One region of the Arthrobacter sp. 9E16 genome, then DNA from elsewhere that is predicted to be linked to it. Evidence: predicted binding sites of a transcription regulator. Region 1 holds the regulator's gene; the other holds the start of a gene.
What was found. Region 1 encodes HrcA, which represses chaperone genes, less so after heat shock. Its sites were predicted from a motif close to TTNGCACTCGNNNNNNNCGAGTGCNAA; they were not measured.
Positions count from the first base shown of each region.

Region 2: a site for HrcA is predicted at 4,674-4,700, ahead of groES (co-chaperone GroES). Genes of this name have one in related genera too.

Region 1 is NZ_PJIU01000002.1:372,549-379,850, reverse strand. Features, by position in the region: gene CXR00_RS08500 (PhoH family protein) at 1-852, opposite strand, end outside; gene CXR00_RS08495 (GerMN domain-containing protein) at 1,205-2,143, shown strand; gene CXR00_RS08490 (16S rRNA (uracil(1498)-N(3))-methyltransferase) at 2,151-2,915, opposite strand; gene dnaJ (molecular chaperone DnaJ) at 2,917-4,056, opposite strand; gene hrcA (heat-inducible transcriptional repressor HrcA) at 4,193-5,206, opposite strand; gene CXR00_RS08475 (DUF3097 domain-containing protein) at 5,421-6,263, shown strand; gene CXR00_RS08470 (DUF4870 domain-containing protein) at 6,405-6,824, shown strand; gene hemW (radical SAM family heme chaperone HemW) at 6,874-7,302, opposite strand, start outside.
Region 2 is NZ_PJIU01000001.1:379,676-386,977, forward strand. Features, by position in the region: gene CXR00_RS01715 (GuaB3 family IMP dehydrogenase-related protein) at 1-721, opposite strand, end outside; gene guaB (IMP dehydrogenase) at 828-2,348, opposite strand; gene groL (chaperonin GroEL) at 2,549-4,159, opposite strand; gene groES (co-chaperone GroES) at 4,240-4,536, opposite strand; gene CXR00_RS01735 (siderophore ABC transporter substrate-binding protein) at 4,907-5,866, shown strand; gene CXR00_RS01740 (ABC transporter permease) at 5,953-6,990, shown strand; gene CXR00_RS01745 (iron chelate uptake ABC transporter family permease subunit) at 6,983-7,302, shown strand, end outside.

The DNA of each region.
Region 1 (7,302 bases):
GGAGGCAGTGCCGCCGGGCAGGTCCACCTGGGTCACGTCTCCCGTTACCACCATCTTGGAGCCGAAGCCCAGGCGGGTCAGGAACATCTTCATCTGCTCCGGTGTGGTGTTCTGGGCTTCATCCAAAATGATGAAGGCATCATTGAGCGTGCGTCCGCGCATATAGGCCAGGGGCGCAACTTCAATGGTTCCGGCAGCCATCAGCCGGGGAATGGAATCCGGGTCCATCATGTCGTGCAGGGCGTCATACAGGGGACGCAGGTACGGGTCGATCTTGTCGCTCAGCGTTCCGGGCAGGAAGCCAAGCCGTTCGCCGGCTTCGACAGCCGGGCGGGTCAGGATAATCCTGTTGACTTCCTTCTGCTGCAGCGCCTGCACGGCCTTTGCCATGGCCAGGTAAGTTTTGCCGGTGCCCGCGGGTCCGATTCCAAACACAATGGTGTTTTCATCAATCGCGTCTACATAGTTCTTCTGGTTCAGCGTCTTGGGACGGATGGTGCGGCCGCGGGTGGAGAGGATGTTCTGCGTCAGGACTTCCGCCGGGCGCTGGGCGCTCTGGTCCCGGAGCATGGTGATCAACTGCTCCAGCAACTGGGGCGTGACCTTGGTCTGGCTCCGTGCCAGGATCCGAACTTCGTTGACGAGACGGAGGGTCAGTTCAACAACAGCAGCGGGTCCCGAGATGGAAAGCTCGTTGCCGCGGACGTGAAGATTGGCCTCCGGGTAAGCGGACTCAATGATCTTGAGTGCCTCGTCGTTGGCACCCAGAGACTGGACCATGTGTTCCGTGGAATCAAAGATGATGGTCTGGCGATCCAGTCCGATGGTGCCAATTCCTGAGGATTCAGTCATATATTCGGCCTTCCCAGGCCTTTCATCGCCCCTTTTGAAGAGTGAGTTGTTTGTGCTTGGTGTGGTGCCCCGGCCTAACAAGTTATGGGACCGGCAATCGGGAGCTCGGCAAGTTAAGACAGGCACTTCAATATTACTTGATACCACGGCTCACCGTCTGCTCCAGCCGGTGAGCCGTTTTGTCCACCTGTGCCGGATGCGGCCGCGGCGGGCGGCCGACAACACGGCCGGCGCTCCGGACGCCGGGTCTCAATCGGGTCTCAGTCCGGTCGCAGGACGGTTAAGAGCGCAAATCCGGCCTTTCGCATGTGCCAAGCTGGGGATGACCGTTCAGCGAAAGGAGGACAGAAAATTGCATGAAGCACCGCAACGGCGCCTGCCGCACCGCCGGATCGCCCTGGGCCTGCTCGCAGCATCTTCGCTCCTCCTCAGTGGCTGCGGCGTAGTCGCAGCCACCCCCACCACCTCCATGCCTACGCCCTTTGATGAGGCTGCAGGTTCCGTGTCCGCCCCGCTGAGCGTTACGGCTCCTTCGGAAGGAAAGCCGGCGCCGGGACGCCTTCCGGTCTACTGGCTCGGAGTGAACGGTTCAAATGTTCACCTCTACCGGGAGTTCCAGCCCAGCGAAACGAGCGGTGATCCGATAGTCGAGGCTGTAGTTGCCATGACGTCCGACAAACCGGCTGACCCGGATTACTTCAATCCCTGGAGCAAAGCCGGCAGCGTCACAGCCTCAATATCCGGCAAGAACGTGATCACGGTTGATATCTCCTCGGACGCTTTCAAGACTTCCCTCGATGCCGGCATGGCGCACCGCGCCGTCCAGCAGCTCGTGTATACGGCAACCGCTGCGGCTTCAAACGCCGGGCTTACCACGGTGAAGTATGAGCCCTCAGTGGTGCTTCTGGTGGACGGCAAAGCAGGTTACCGGGCATTCGGGCATGAGCGCCTGGAAGGGCAGCTCCAGCGGGATGCTTCACTGATGGCCCCGATCTGGATCATTGATCCGCAGCAGGGGGACGGAACCGGCCCTTCGCTGCGGGTTCACGGAACCGCAGTGTCGGAAGGCGGCCAGGTGTCCTGGCGTGTCGAGCCGATTGTTGACGGCCGGCCCGCCGAGGATGCCGTCCAGACCGGTTATGCCGAACTGGAGGCACCCACCGGCGGCACATCCCTCTACAGTTTCAGCGTTGATCTGGCGCCGGGCGAATACAGCGTAAGCGTTTTCCACGGGGCTGAACGGGCCGATGAGGACTCCAAACGCGTCACCGTGTATTCCGACGTGAATTAGCCCGGCTTTACCAGCGTCCGAGCGCGTAATTCAGGACGGCCAGCGCCGCCGGACCTGCGGTGGATGAACGAAGAACGTGCTGCCCCAACCGGACCGCCACGGCCCCTTCGGAACGCAGCAGCTCAACTTCAGCGCCGCTGATTCCCCCTTCGGGTCCCACCACCACGGCAATGCTCAGCGGCCGGCCGCCGCAGCGGCGCCGTGCCTGCTCCACCGCCGGTACCAGCGCGCCGTCGGCCTCTTCATGAAGCACAAGCACCAGGTCAACATCCGCCAGCCTGCGCACCAGCGCCTTGGTATCGAGCATTTCTTCGGCTACCGGGATCTGGGACCGGCGGGACTGCTTGGCCGCAGCCGTGAGGATGCCCTGCCACTTCAATTGCCCCTTGGCGGCTTTGTCGGCACGCCAGCGCACGATGCTCCGCTCGGACTGCCACGGAATCACCGCCTGCACGCCCAGCTCGGTGGCTGCCTCAACGGCCTGCTCGTCCCGGCCTCCCTTGGCGAGGGCCTGAACCAGCATCAGCGTATCTGCCGCTTCGTTTTCCTCGGTGACGGACTCCACCGCAACCTCCAGCCGGGACGGCCCGGCAGCGGCAACCGTACCCGTGAGCCGGCGCCCGAACCCGTCCACGATATCCACCGGTTCCCCGGGCGCCAGGCGTTTCACGGCAACTGCGTGGTGGGCTTCAGCCCCTTCGAGGACAAAAAGGGAACCGGCCCCGGCGGCCCGGACGGCATCCGGGTCACCGAAGAAGATCGGGTTGGTCATGTCAGTGGTTGCCCAGGCGGTCCCGCAGCCGGGCAAAGACGCCGGTGCCGCTGCCGGCCAGACGACCCTCGGCATATTCCTCACCGCGCAGCTGCGCCAGCTTGCGCAGCAGTTCTTCCTGCTCCGCATCCAGCTTCTGCGGGGTTTCCACGTGCAGGTGGACCAGCAGGTCTCCCCTGCCGTAGCCGCGCAGATGAGTCACGCCAAGTCCCTTGAGGGTAGTGACTTCACCGGACTGAGTGCCGGCCTTAACCGCAATCTCCCGGTCGCCGTCGAACGTCTCGAAGTTGATGGAGGACCCAAGCGCCGCCGCCGTCATGGGCACGGTCAGTGTGGCGTGCAGGTCATCGCCTTCGCGGACAAACGTAGGATCGGCATTTACCCGGATTTCCACGTACAGGTCGCCCTGGGGTCCGCCGGCCGTACCGGCTTCACCCTGTCCGCCCAGCTGGATGCGGGTGCCGGTGGCTACACCGGCGGGAATCTTGATGTTCAGGGTACGGCGGCTGCGCACGCGGCCTTCGCCGGCGCACTCGTGGCAAGGGTCCGGGATAACGGTTCCGTAGCCCTGGCAGGACCCGCACGGCGCGCTGGTCATAACCTGGCCGAGAATGGAGCGCACGGCACGCTGTACCTGGCCGGATCCGTGGCAAATGTCGCAGGTCCGGGGTGAGGTTCCCGGCTGGCAGCAGCTTCCGTCGCAGGTGGGGCAGGTGACCGCGGTGTCGACCTCGATCTTCTTGTTGGTGCCGAAGACGGCATCCTTCAGATCGATGCGCACATTGATGAGGGCATCCTGGCCGCGGCGCGTCCGTGAAGCCGGTCCCCGGCCGCCGCCTCCGCCGCCGCCAAAGAAGGTGTCGAAGATGTCCTGGAAGCCGAAGTTCTGGCCACCGAAGCCGGCGCCGCCGCCAAAGCCGTTGTCGTTGCCGTTCTCGTTGCCGGTGGTGTCATAGATGCGGCGTTTCTGCGGGTCCGCGAGCACCTCATAGGCGTGGGTGACGGCTTTGAACTCGTCCTGCGCTCCGGGAGCAGAGTTAACGTCCGGGTGAAGCTTGCGGGCAAGCTTCCGGTACGCCTTCTTGATTTCTTCGCCCGTGGCGTCGCGTCCGACACCCAGGACCTGGTAGTGATCGCTCACTCGTGCACATCGCTTCCTGTAATTGGCAGTATCCGCGTTGTTACCGCGCCGCCCTCCGTCCGGAGGCGTCCACCGGCTGCTGTCGCCCGCGGGCGGCGGCAACCGGCGTAATGCTGCTGTATTCGTCTAACGTTTTTTAGTTGTTCAGTATTCGGGAAAGATAACGGGCCACGGCGCGCACTGTGGCCATGGTGTTGGGGTAGTCCATGCGGGTTGGTCCGAGCACCCCCACCTTTGCCGAAGAATCGGGTCCGTAACCGGTGGCTACGACTGATGCCTCTGAAAGGGATCCATGCGGGTTCTCCCGTCCAATCCGCACCGAGACACCTCTGGCGTCCTGCTCCATTTCGGACAACAACCGAAGCATGACGACTTGTTCCTCAAGTGCCTCCAGGATGGGGCCTATCGTCAGGGGAAAGTCTACTGTGGAACGGGCCAGATTGGCGGTGCCGGCCATGACCATGCGGTCTTCCCGGTTGATTCCGGCCAGCTGCTCCAGACAGTGCGCCAGCGCCGCGGCGTTCCGCCTCTTCGGGACGGGAACCTGGACGAGGCAGTCGGCCAGTTGTCCGGTTATCCTGGTCAGCGGCGTACCGCTGAGTGCGGACAGGAAATGCTGCCGCAGTTCCAGCAGGTCCGGCTCGGTCACCTGGTCGGGAACCGTGATGACACGCTGCTCCACCCGTCCGGTGGTGGAAATCAGGACCACCAGCACCTGGGCCGGTGCCAGCAGGACAAATTCGATGTGGCGGACCTTGGCGTTGCCGAGATGCGGATACTGCACCACCGCCACCTGGTTGGTCAGCTGCGAGAGCAGCCTGACGGTCCGTTCCATGACGTCATCGAGATCCTCTGCACCCTCGAGCAGGGTCTGGATGGCCTTGCGCTCGGCGGCGGACAGTGGTTTGACGTCTGAAATCCGGTCCACGAAAAGGCGGTAACCCTTGTCGGTGGGGATGCGTCCGGCGGAAGTGTGAGGTGCGACAATCAGGCCCTCTTCTTCAAGGGCCGCCATGTCATTTCGAATGGTGGCGCTGGACACTCCCAGCTGGTGGCGTTCCACCAGTGCTTTGGATCCAACGGGTTCGCGCGAATGCACGTAATCCTCAACAATGGCCCGGAGCACCTCGAGTCTGCGTGGTTCACTCATGGTTTTCCCTCCCTTGCTGATGTCCTGCCGGTGCTGAGTGTCCTGACAGCGGTTCCGAACAGGCATGCGGATTGGCGCCGGGCTGGTTAGCACTCACCCTGCCCAAGTGCTAAGTCTAATACGGATCGGCGGCGTTGCTAGCATTGAGGAGCCCGTGCCCGCACGTGCCGAATCCGCGCAGGAACCAACCGCAATCAGAGTGAGGGATACACCCGTGTCGAATTTTTCGTGGGGCCCGCAGGACATTAGCGCCCCGGCCCGGCGGGTATTGCCCAAAGTCGGCGCCGAGATCGGGCTCGTACTTGAAGACGTGCACAGCGGCTGGGTTGGTGCCGTGGTGCGCGTCGAGAAGTCCGGCGGCCTGCACCTGATGGTCTTGGAGGACCGGCGCGGCAAGACGAAGTCCTTCGAGCTGGGCTTCGGATTCCTTTTGGACGGGGAGCCCGTGGAGGTGGTTCCGGCCGTCAAGGCTGCGGCCCCGGTGTCCCGGCGGACGGCGTCGGGCTCTGTCCGGGTGGACAACGTCCGGGCGCGCACCGCGCGGGCCAGCCGCATCTGGGTGGAGGGAAAGCACGACGCGGAACTGGTGGAAAAGGTGTGGGGTGATGATCTGCGCGTGGAGGGCATCGTCGTCGAGCCCCTGCACGGCGTGGATGATCTTGCCTCCGCTGTAAAGGATTTCAGCCCGGGCCCCGGACGCCGGCTGGGCATCCTGGTGGACCATCTGGTGTCCGGGTCCAAGGAGTCCCGGATAGCTGCCGAAGCCATGGCCGTTCCGGGTGCCCGCGGGAACGTGCTGATTGTGGGCCACCCGTACGTGGACGTGTGGCAGGCCATCAAGCCGCAGACCATCGGCCTGGCAGCCTGGCCCGTGGTGCCCCGCCACGAGGACTGGAAAACGGGCATTCTCAAAGGCCTGGGCTGGCCGCACCGGGACCACACCGATGTTGCCATGGGCTGGAAGAAACTGCTGGGCAGCGTCAGTTCATATGCCGATTTGGAGCCGTCGCTGCTGGGGCGGGTGGAGGAAGTTATCGACTTCCTGACCGTCCCTTAGCGGCTCCACCGCCGTGCCGTTGCGGGCTGGAGCTCCTCCAGCCAGTAACCTAGATGAGATATGCAGCAGCCGGACGGCCCCAGTCCGCACCGGCGCACCGGGCCAGGCGTCCAGAGTCAAAAGGAAACAGCAGTGTCGAACATCCGTCAAAATGACCAGCACCGCCCCGACGACCGGGGTGCGGCCCAGCGTCCCCCCTATCAGGGCGCACCGGCCAACGCGCTGCCCCTCACCGCTTCAGAGGACCGCCAGTGGGCAACCATGGCGCACTTCGGCGGCATTCTGGGCTTCATCCCCTCGATGATCATCTACCTGGTATTCCGCGACCGCGGCCCGTTCACGGCGCAGGAATCCAAGGAAGCGCTTAACTTCACGCTTCCTCCCACCATCATCGCCATGGTCGCCTGGCTGCTGTCCTTCATTCCGGTGATCGGCTGGGTCTTCGCCATCCTGAACGCCCTGCTGTGGGTTGCCATCGCGGTTTCCTCAGTGGTCGCCGGCATTGAATGCAACCGCGGACGGCCTTACCGCTACCCGCTGAACCTGCGCCGCATCCAGTAAGGCCGGGACTGGATCAGCCCGGCGGCGGACCTCAGTCCGGCAATAGGACCTAGTCCGGAAGCAGGCGGCGGACGACGGCGTCCGCCAGCAGGCGGCCCTTGGTCGTCAGCAGCACGCGGCCGGTCAGGGCGGCCTTCGCGTCCACCAAACCGTCGGCCATCAAACCCGCCACGGCGAGCCGGCCCGAATCCTTGAGCCGGGACAGTTCCAGGCCCTCAGCCAGGCGGGTGCGCAGCATGACATCTTCCACGTACCGGGTTTCTGCGTCCAGGGTTTCGCGTCCGACGGCGGGTGACTCCCCCGCGGCGATCCGCTGGGCGTAGGCGGTGGGATGCTTGGCGTTCCACCAGCGCACGCCGCCGGCGTGAGAATGGGCGCCCGGGCCGATGCCCCACCAGTCGTCGCTGCGCCAGTAGGCCAGGTTGTGCCGGCACTGGTCCGCGGGTGTACGCGCCCAGTTGCTGACCTCGTACCAGGA
Region 2 (7,302 bases), on a different contig from region 1:
TGGCCATGGGGGCGTGGATGCCCAGTGCCCGGCGGGTGGTGGTGGTCGCTCCCCCGCCGAAGCCGACCAGGACGCCTGCGGCTCCGGTGCGCATCAGGTGCAGGGCCGGGGTGTAGCCGGCTGCGCCGCCCACGATGACGGGAACGTCCAGTTCGTAGATGAACTGCTTGAGGTTCAGCGGCTCAACGGTCTTGGAGACGTGCTCGGCAGAGACGGTGGTGCCGCGGATGACGAAGATGTCCACGCCGGCGGCCAGGACGGTCTTGTAGAACTCCTGGGTGCGCTGCGGGGTCAGGGAGCCGGCAACGGTCACGCCGGCGTCGCGCACCTCGGCCAGGCGGGAGGTGATCAGCTCCGCCTGGATGGGTGCTTCATAGATTTCCTGCAGCCGGCGGGTGGCCGCGGGATTGAAGTTATCTTCACTGAGGACCGCGATCTCATCCAGCAGCGGCTGGGGGTCCTCGTAGCGGGTCCACAGCCCTTCAAGGTTCAACACACCCAATCCGCCCAGGCGGCCCATCGCTATAGCGGTGGCCGGGGACATCACCGAGTCCATGGGGGCTCCCATGACCGGCATTTCAAACTGGTAGGCGTCGATCTGCCAGTTGATGGAAACATCCTGCGGGTCCCGCGTCCGGCGGGACGGCACAATTGCCACATCATCGAGGGAGTAGGCTCGGCGCCCACGCTTGCCACGGCCAATTTCTATCTCATTGCTCACGCCTCTAGGTTATCCCAGCTTTGGAAGCCGGGCCTTAAAGCAGCAGCAACCGCATCCTTCCCCGTCATCTGGAGGATGGATGCGGCTGCTGCCGTCGGTGCCGAAATTAGCGGCGGGTGCCGTAGTTCGGCGCCTCCGCCGTCATCATGATGTCGTGCGGGTGGGATTCCTTGAGGCCGGCCGGGGTGATCCGGACAAACTTGCCCTTCTGCTTCAGCTCTTCGATGGTGCGCGCACCGGTATAGAACATGGTCTGGCGCAGGCCGCCCACCAGCTGGTGAGCGACGGCGGACAACGGACCCCGGTAGGGAACCTGGCCTTCAATGCCCTCGGGGATCAGCTTTTCGTCACTGGGGACATCGGCCTGGAAATAGCGGTCCTTGGAGTAGGACGTGTTCTTGCCGCGGCTCTGCATGGCACCGAGCGAACCCATGCCGCGGTAGGACTTGAACTGCTTGCCGTTGACGAAGACCAGGTCACCCGGGCTTTCGGCGGAACCGGCCAGCAGGCCGCCCAGCATGACGGTGTCTGCGCCGGCAACGATGGCCTTGCCGATATCGCCGGAGTACTGGAGGCCGCCGTCGGCGATCACCGGCACGCCCGCCGGGATGGCGGCTTTGGCAGCTTCGTAGATGGCGGTGATCTGAGGAACGCCCACTCCGGCCACCACGCGGGTGGTGCAGATGGATCCGGGACCCACGCCCACCTTGATGGCGTCGGCGCCGGCGTCGATCAGGGCCTGGGCACCTTCGCGGGTGGCTGCCTGGCCGCCAATGATGTCCACGTGCGCCACCGCCGGGTCCTTCTTCAGGCGGGCAATCATGTCCAGCACGCCTGCACTGTGGCCGTTGGCGGTGTCCACGACGAGGATATCCACGCCGGCGTCAACGAGTGTCATGGCACGCTCATAGCCGTCACCGAAGAAACCGATCGCGGCGCCGACACGCAGCCGGCCTTCCTCGTCCTTGGTGGCCAGCGGGTACTGCTCGGCCTTGTCGAAGTCCTTGACCGTGATCAGGCCCTGCAGGCGGCCGTCGTCGTCGACCAGCGGCAGCTTCTCGATGCGGTGCTTGCCCAGCAGTTCCACGGTTTCTTCGGCGCTGATACCCACGCGGCCGGTGATCAGCGGCATGCGGGTCATGACTTCATGAACCTTGCGGGCGGGGTAGTCGGCACGCGGGATGAAACGGGTGTCGCGGTTGGTCACGATGCCCAGCAGCTTGTCGTCCGCATCCACAACGGGCAGGCCGGAGACACGGAAGTGGGCGCACAGGTCATCCAGTTCCTGCAGGGTGGCGTCCGGGGAGATGGTCACCGGGTTGGTGATCATGCCTGATTCGCTGCGCTTGACGCGGTCCACGTGCTCGGCCTGGTCTGCGATGGACAGGTTGCGGTGGATGACACCGAGTCCGCCCTGGCGTGCCATGGCGATGGCCATGCGGGATTCGGTCACCGTGTCCATCGCGGCCGAAAGCAGCGGTGTCTGGACGGTGATCCGCTTGGACAGGCGGGAGGAGGTGTCCGCCTCGGACGGAATGACGTCCGTGGGGCCGGGCAGCAGCAGGACGTCGTCGTACGTCAGGCCGATGAAGCCGAACGGGTCATGCTCTGTGGACTGCTGGCTCAAAACTGCGCCTCTTTCGCGGAAGGACCGGAGGGATGGGGAAAACGCCGGAAAAAGGACCGGCTGGCTTCCTTACATCCTAAAACGAAAGACCGCCGGTCCCTATTCCAAATCCTTACTGGTGGCATCACTCACAGCCGGGCATGCAAAAGGCCCCGGTGCCGCAGCAAAATACTGCTGCAGCGCCGGGGCCTCTGTGTCACCTAGTGCTGGTGGCCGTGATCTTCTTCGTCATCGGCAGGCTTCTCCACCACAAGTGCCTCGGTGGTGAGGACCAGGGCGGCGATGGATGCGGCGTTGCGCAGCGCCGAACGGGTGACCTTGACCGGGTCAATGATGCCGGCCTCGATCAGGTTCTCGTATTCGCCCGTCGCGGCGTTGAAGCCGTTGTTGACCTCAAGGTCAGTGACCTTGGCGACAACAACCATGCCCTCGGCGCCCGCGTTCTCGGCGATCCAGCGCAGCGGCTGTGCCAGGGCGCGGCGCACCAGACCGACGGCGGTGGCGGCGTCGCCTTCCAGCTTCAGCACCTCCGCGTCGGTGTCCAGGGCCTTGGCAGCGTGGACCAGTGCGGAACCGCCGCCGGCCACGATGCCCTCTTCCAGGGCCGCACGCGTCGAGGACACGGCGTCTTCGATGCGGTGCTTCTTTTCCTTGAGCTCCACCTCGGTGGCTGCGCCAACCTTGATGACGCCAATGCCGCCGGAGAGCTTGGCCAGGCGTTCCTGCAGCTTCTCGCGGTCCCAGTCGGAGTCCGTGCGCTCGATCTCGGCACGGATCTGAGCCACGCGGTCAGCGACGTCGGCTTCGGAGCCGGTTCCGTCGACAATCGTGGTGCTGTCCTTGGTAACCGTGATGCGGCGGGCGGAGCCCAGCACCTCAAGGCCAACCTGGTCCAGCTTCAGGCCCAGATCCGGGGAGACAACCTGCGCACCCGTGAGGGTGGCGATGTCCTGCATCATGGCCTTGCGGCGGTCACCGAATCCGGGTGCCTTGACGGCAACCACGTTCAGGGTGCCGCGGATCTTGTTGACCACCAGGGTGGACAGGGCTTCGCCTTCAATGTCCTCGGCAATGATGAACAGCGGCTTGGAGGTCTGCAGCGCCTTTTCAAGCAGGGGCAGGAACTCGGCAACCGAGGAGATCTTGCCGGAGTTGATCAGGATCAGCGCGTCTTCGAGGACGGCTTCCTGGCGCTCCGGATCAGTGACGAAGTACGGGGACAGGTAGCCCTTGTCGAACTGCATGCCTTCGGTGATGACCAGTTCGGTCTGCGTCGAGGAGGATTCCTCGATCGTAATGACGCCGTCCTTGCCGACGGTGTCAAAGGCCTTGGCCAGCAGTTCGCCAATCTCCATGCTCTGGGCGGAGATGGCAGCTACGTGGGCAACCTGGTTGCCCTCAACTTCCTTGGCGTTTTCCAGCAGCCGTGCAGCTACCGCTTCCACGGCCGTCTCCATGCCGCGCTTCAGCTGGCCCGGAGCGGCGCCTGCAGCAACGTTGCGCAGGCCTTCCTTGACCAGGGCCTGAGCCAGCACCGTGGCGGTGGTGGTACCGTCACCGGCGACATCGTTGGTCTTGGTGGCTACTTCCTTGGCCAGCTGGGCACCGAGGTTCTCATACGGATCATCCAGCTCGACTTCACGGGCGATGGTCACGCCGTCGTTCGTGATGGTGGGAGCGCCCCAGGTCTTGGCGAGCACTACGTTGCGGCCGCGCGGGCCGAGGGTCACCTTGACGGCGTTGGCCAGCTTGTCGACGCCGGCCTCCAGCGAGCGGCGGGCGGAGTCGTTGAACTCCAATTGCTTTGCCATGTGTGTGTCCTTTCCGACAGCTACATCTGCACCTGCATCAGAAAACCCCGGCCAGATTGGCCGGGGTCTTCCTTTTTCAACTACTTAACGACGATGGCCAGTACGTCGCGGGCGGACAGCACCAGGTATTCGGAGCCGCCGTGCTTGACTTCGGTTCCGCCGTACTTGGAGTAGATGACAACGTCACCTTCGGAAACATCCACGGGAACGCGGTTGCCGTTGTCGTCAACGCGGCCGGGGCCTACTGCAACAACTTCGCCCTCCTGGGGCTTTTCCTTTGCAGTGTCCGGAATGACGAGGCCGGAAGCAGTGGTCTGCTCGGCTTCGAGGGGGCGGACAACAATGCGATCCTCAAGGGGCTTAATAGAGACCGACACTCGGGCTCTCCTTTGCGTAGTTACTAACGGATAGGGACCGTCGGTGGGCGCTGGCCGTCGTCGCGGTGCCGGTTGGCGCTTCCCTCAGGAATTAGCACCCTCACAGGGAGAGTGCTAGCTCCGACTTTATGCAAGGGCTGGCACTCGGTCAAGGTGAGTGCCAATTTACTTTGCCGCGTCATGATGCCCCGTAACCAAAGCCCGCTCACCGGGACATAAAAGTTGCTTAGCCTCACCTAACCCTGTAGTTTTCAAAGGCGCGCAAAATTAGCAAACATTTATATGTCCTAAATACGCAAACATCTGTGTCCTATTGGCGGGCCTCCCCCGCCGGGCCGGACGATAGACCCGAACAGCTGGAGCCCCTGACGTGAAGAAAACCCTCAAGTCCCGCCTTGTCGCCGGGACCGCCCTCGCCTCCCTCCTGGCCCTGAGCGCCTGCGGATCAGACAGTTCGGCCAACGCGGACGCCACCGCCGATGCGTCCGAGCCCACCATGGTTACCGTTGAACACACCCAGGGCACCACCGAAGTTCCCGTGAACCCGGAGACTGTCTACACGTTCGACCTCGGCGCATTGGACACCCTGGATGCCCTGGGTATCGAGGTTGACGGCGTTCCCGCCGCAAACTTCCCCGAAAGCCTCTCCAAGTACGGCTCCGATGACTACACCAAGATCGGCAGCATGAAGGAGCCCGACTTCGAGGCCATCAGCGCCGGCGCCCCCGATCTGATCATCATGTCCGGCCGCACCGCTGACTCCTACGAAGAATTCTCCAAGATCGCGCCCACGATCAACCTCAGCACCGACGCTGCGGATCCGTGGAATTCCTTCATCTCCAACACCGAGATCATCGGTGACATCTTCGGCAAGGAAGCCGAAGTTGAAGAGAAGCTCGCTGCACTCGAGACCAAGGTGGAAGACACCAAGGCAACCGCCGCCGACGCCGGCAACGGCCTCATCATCATGACCAGCGGCGGCGAAATGACCGCTTACGGTGAAGGTTCACGCTTCGGCCTGATCCATGACGTCCTTGGGGTTGCCACCGCTGCCGACATCAAGTCCGAAGCACAGCACGGTGAATCCGTGTCCTTCGAATACGTTGCCGAGATCAACCCGGACAACCTGTTTGTCATCGACCGCGACGTCGCTGTGGGCAATGCGGGTGAAGTTGCCTCCGCTGTACTGGACAACGAACTCGTGATGGGCACCAAGGCCGCCAAGAATGACCGCATCACCATGCTCGATTCCTCCAGCTGGTATCTCGTGGGTTACGGCCTGAACAATGTTGACTCCATGGTCAGCGCTGTTCAGGACGGCATCTCCTAACCGTCCAGCCCACCTGCCAATCCTTGCCGGCCGGCCTTCCTCCCCTCCGGGAGCAGGGCCGGCCGGCGGGGGAGACGGAACGCACCATGACCACTGCGCTAATCCCCACCGCCCCGGCAGCCGCCGGGGCCACTGCTGTTTCCGGCCGGCGCCGGTTCCTCGGCCCCGGAGCCAAGCTTCTGCTGGGAGGAACAGCTGTCCTGGTGCTTGCCGTTGTCAGCATGTTTGTCGGCGTGAGCGACGTTTCGCTTCCCGGCCTGCTCTCCGGCGATGAACACGCGTGGGACATCTTTTGGATCAGCCGGGTTCCCCGGACCCTGAGCATCATTCTTGCCGGGATGGCGCTGAGCGTCGCCGGTCTCATCATGCAGCTGATGGCCCGCAACAAGTTCGTGGAGCCGTCCACGGTGGGCACAGTGGAGTCCGCTTCCCTGGGCATCCTGGTGGTCACGGTGTTCCTGCCGGGGGCCTCGCTGTTCCTTAAAATGTCCACCGCAACCGTCTTCGCCGTGGCCGGGACCGCCCTCTTCCTTCTGGTCCTGCGCCGGATTCCGCTGCGCAACACGCTGATCGTTCCCCTCGTGGGAATCATGCTTGGCGGCGTTATTGCGGCTGTGACCACGTTCTTCGCCTACCGGTTCGACCTGCTGCAGACCCTGAATTCCTGGATGGTCGGAGATTTCTCCGGCGTACTGCGCGGGCGCTACGAACTGCTCTGGATTGTAGGCGCCCTGACCCTGATCGGTTATTTGGCAGCTGACCGCTTCACCGTCGCAGGCATGGGCCAGGAGTTCACCACCAACCTGGGCCTGAACTACAACCGGGTGATGACGCTGGGCCTCATCATCGTGTCCCTGATCAGCGCCGTCGTGGTTGTCAGCGTCGGCTCGGTGCCGTTCCTGGGCCTGATCGTTCCCAACCTGGTCTCGCTGATGATCGGGGACAACGTCCGCCGGGCCATACCGTGGGTCGCCATTTTCGGGGCCGGCTTCGTCCTGGCGTGCGACATCATCGGCCGGACCATCCGCTACCCGTATGAAATTCCGGTGGGGGTCATCGTCTCCGCCATTGGCAGCGCCCTGTTCCTTTACCTGCTCCTGAGAAAGCGCTCCGCCCGTGCCTAGCAGTCCAGTCAGCGCCCTTCCCTCCGCACTTACCGTGCAGCGCCGCCGTCCGGTGCGCAACCTCTCCCCCCGGTTCTGGATCATCCTGCTGTCCTTGGCGGCAGCCGCTCTGGTCGTGGTCTTCATGACCATCGATCTGCGCGGAAACATCGGCTATGTCCTTCCGCGCCGCGCCGTTAAGGTGGGCTCGATGATCCTGGTGGCCTACGCCGTCGGCGTCTCCACCGTATTGTTCCAAACTGTCACCGCCAATCGGATCCTGACGCCCTCGATCATGGGCTTCGACGCCCTGTACGTCTTGATCCAAACCAT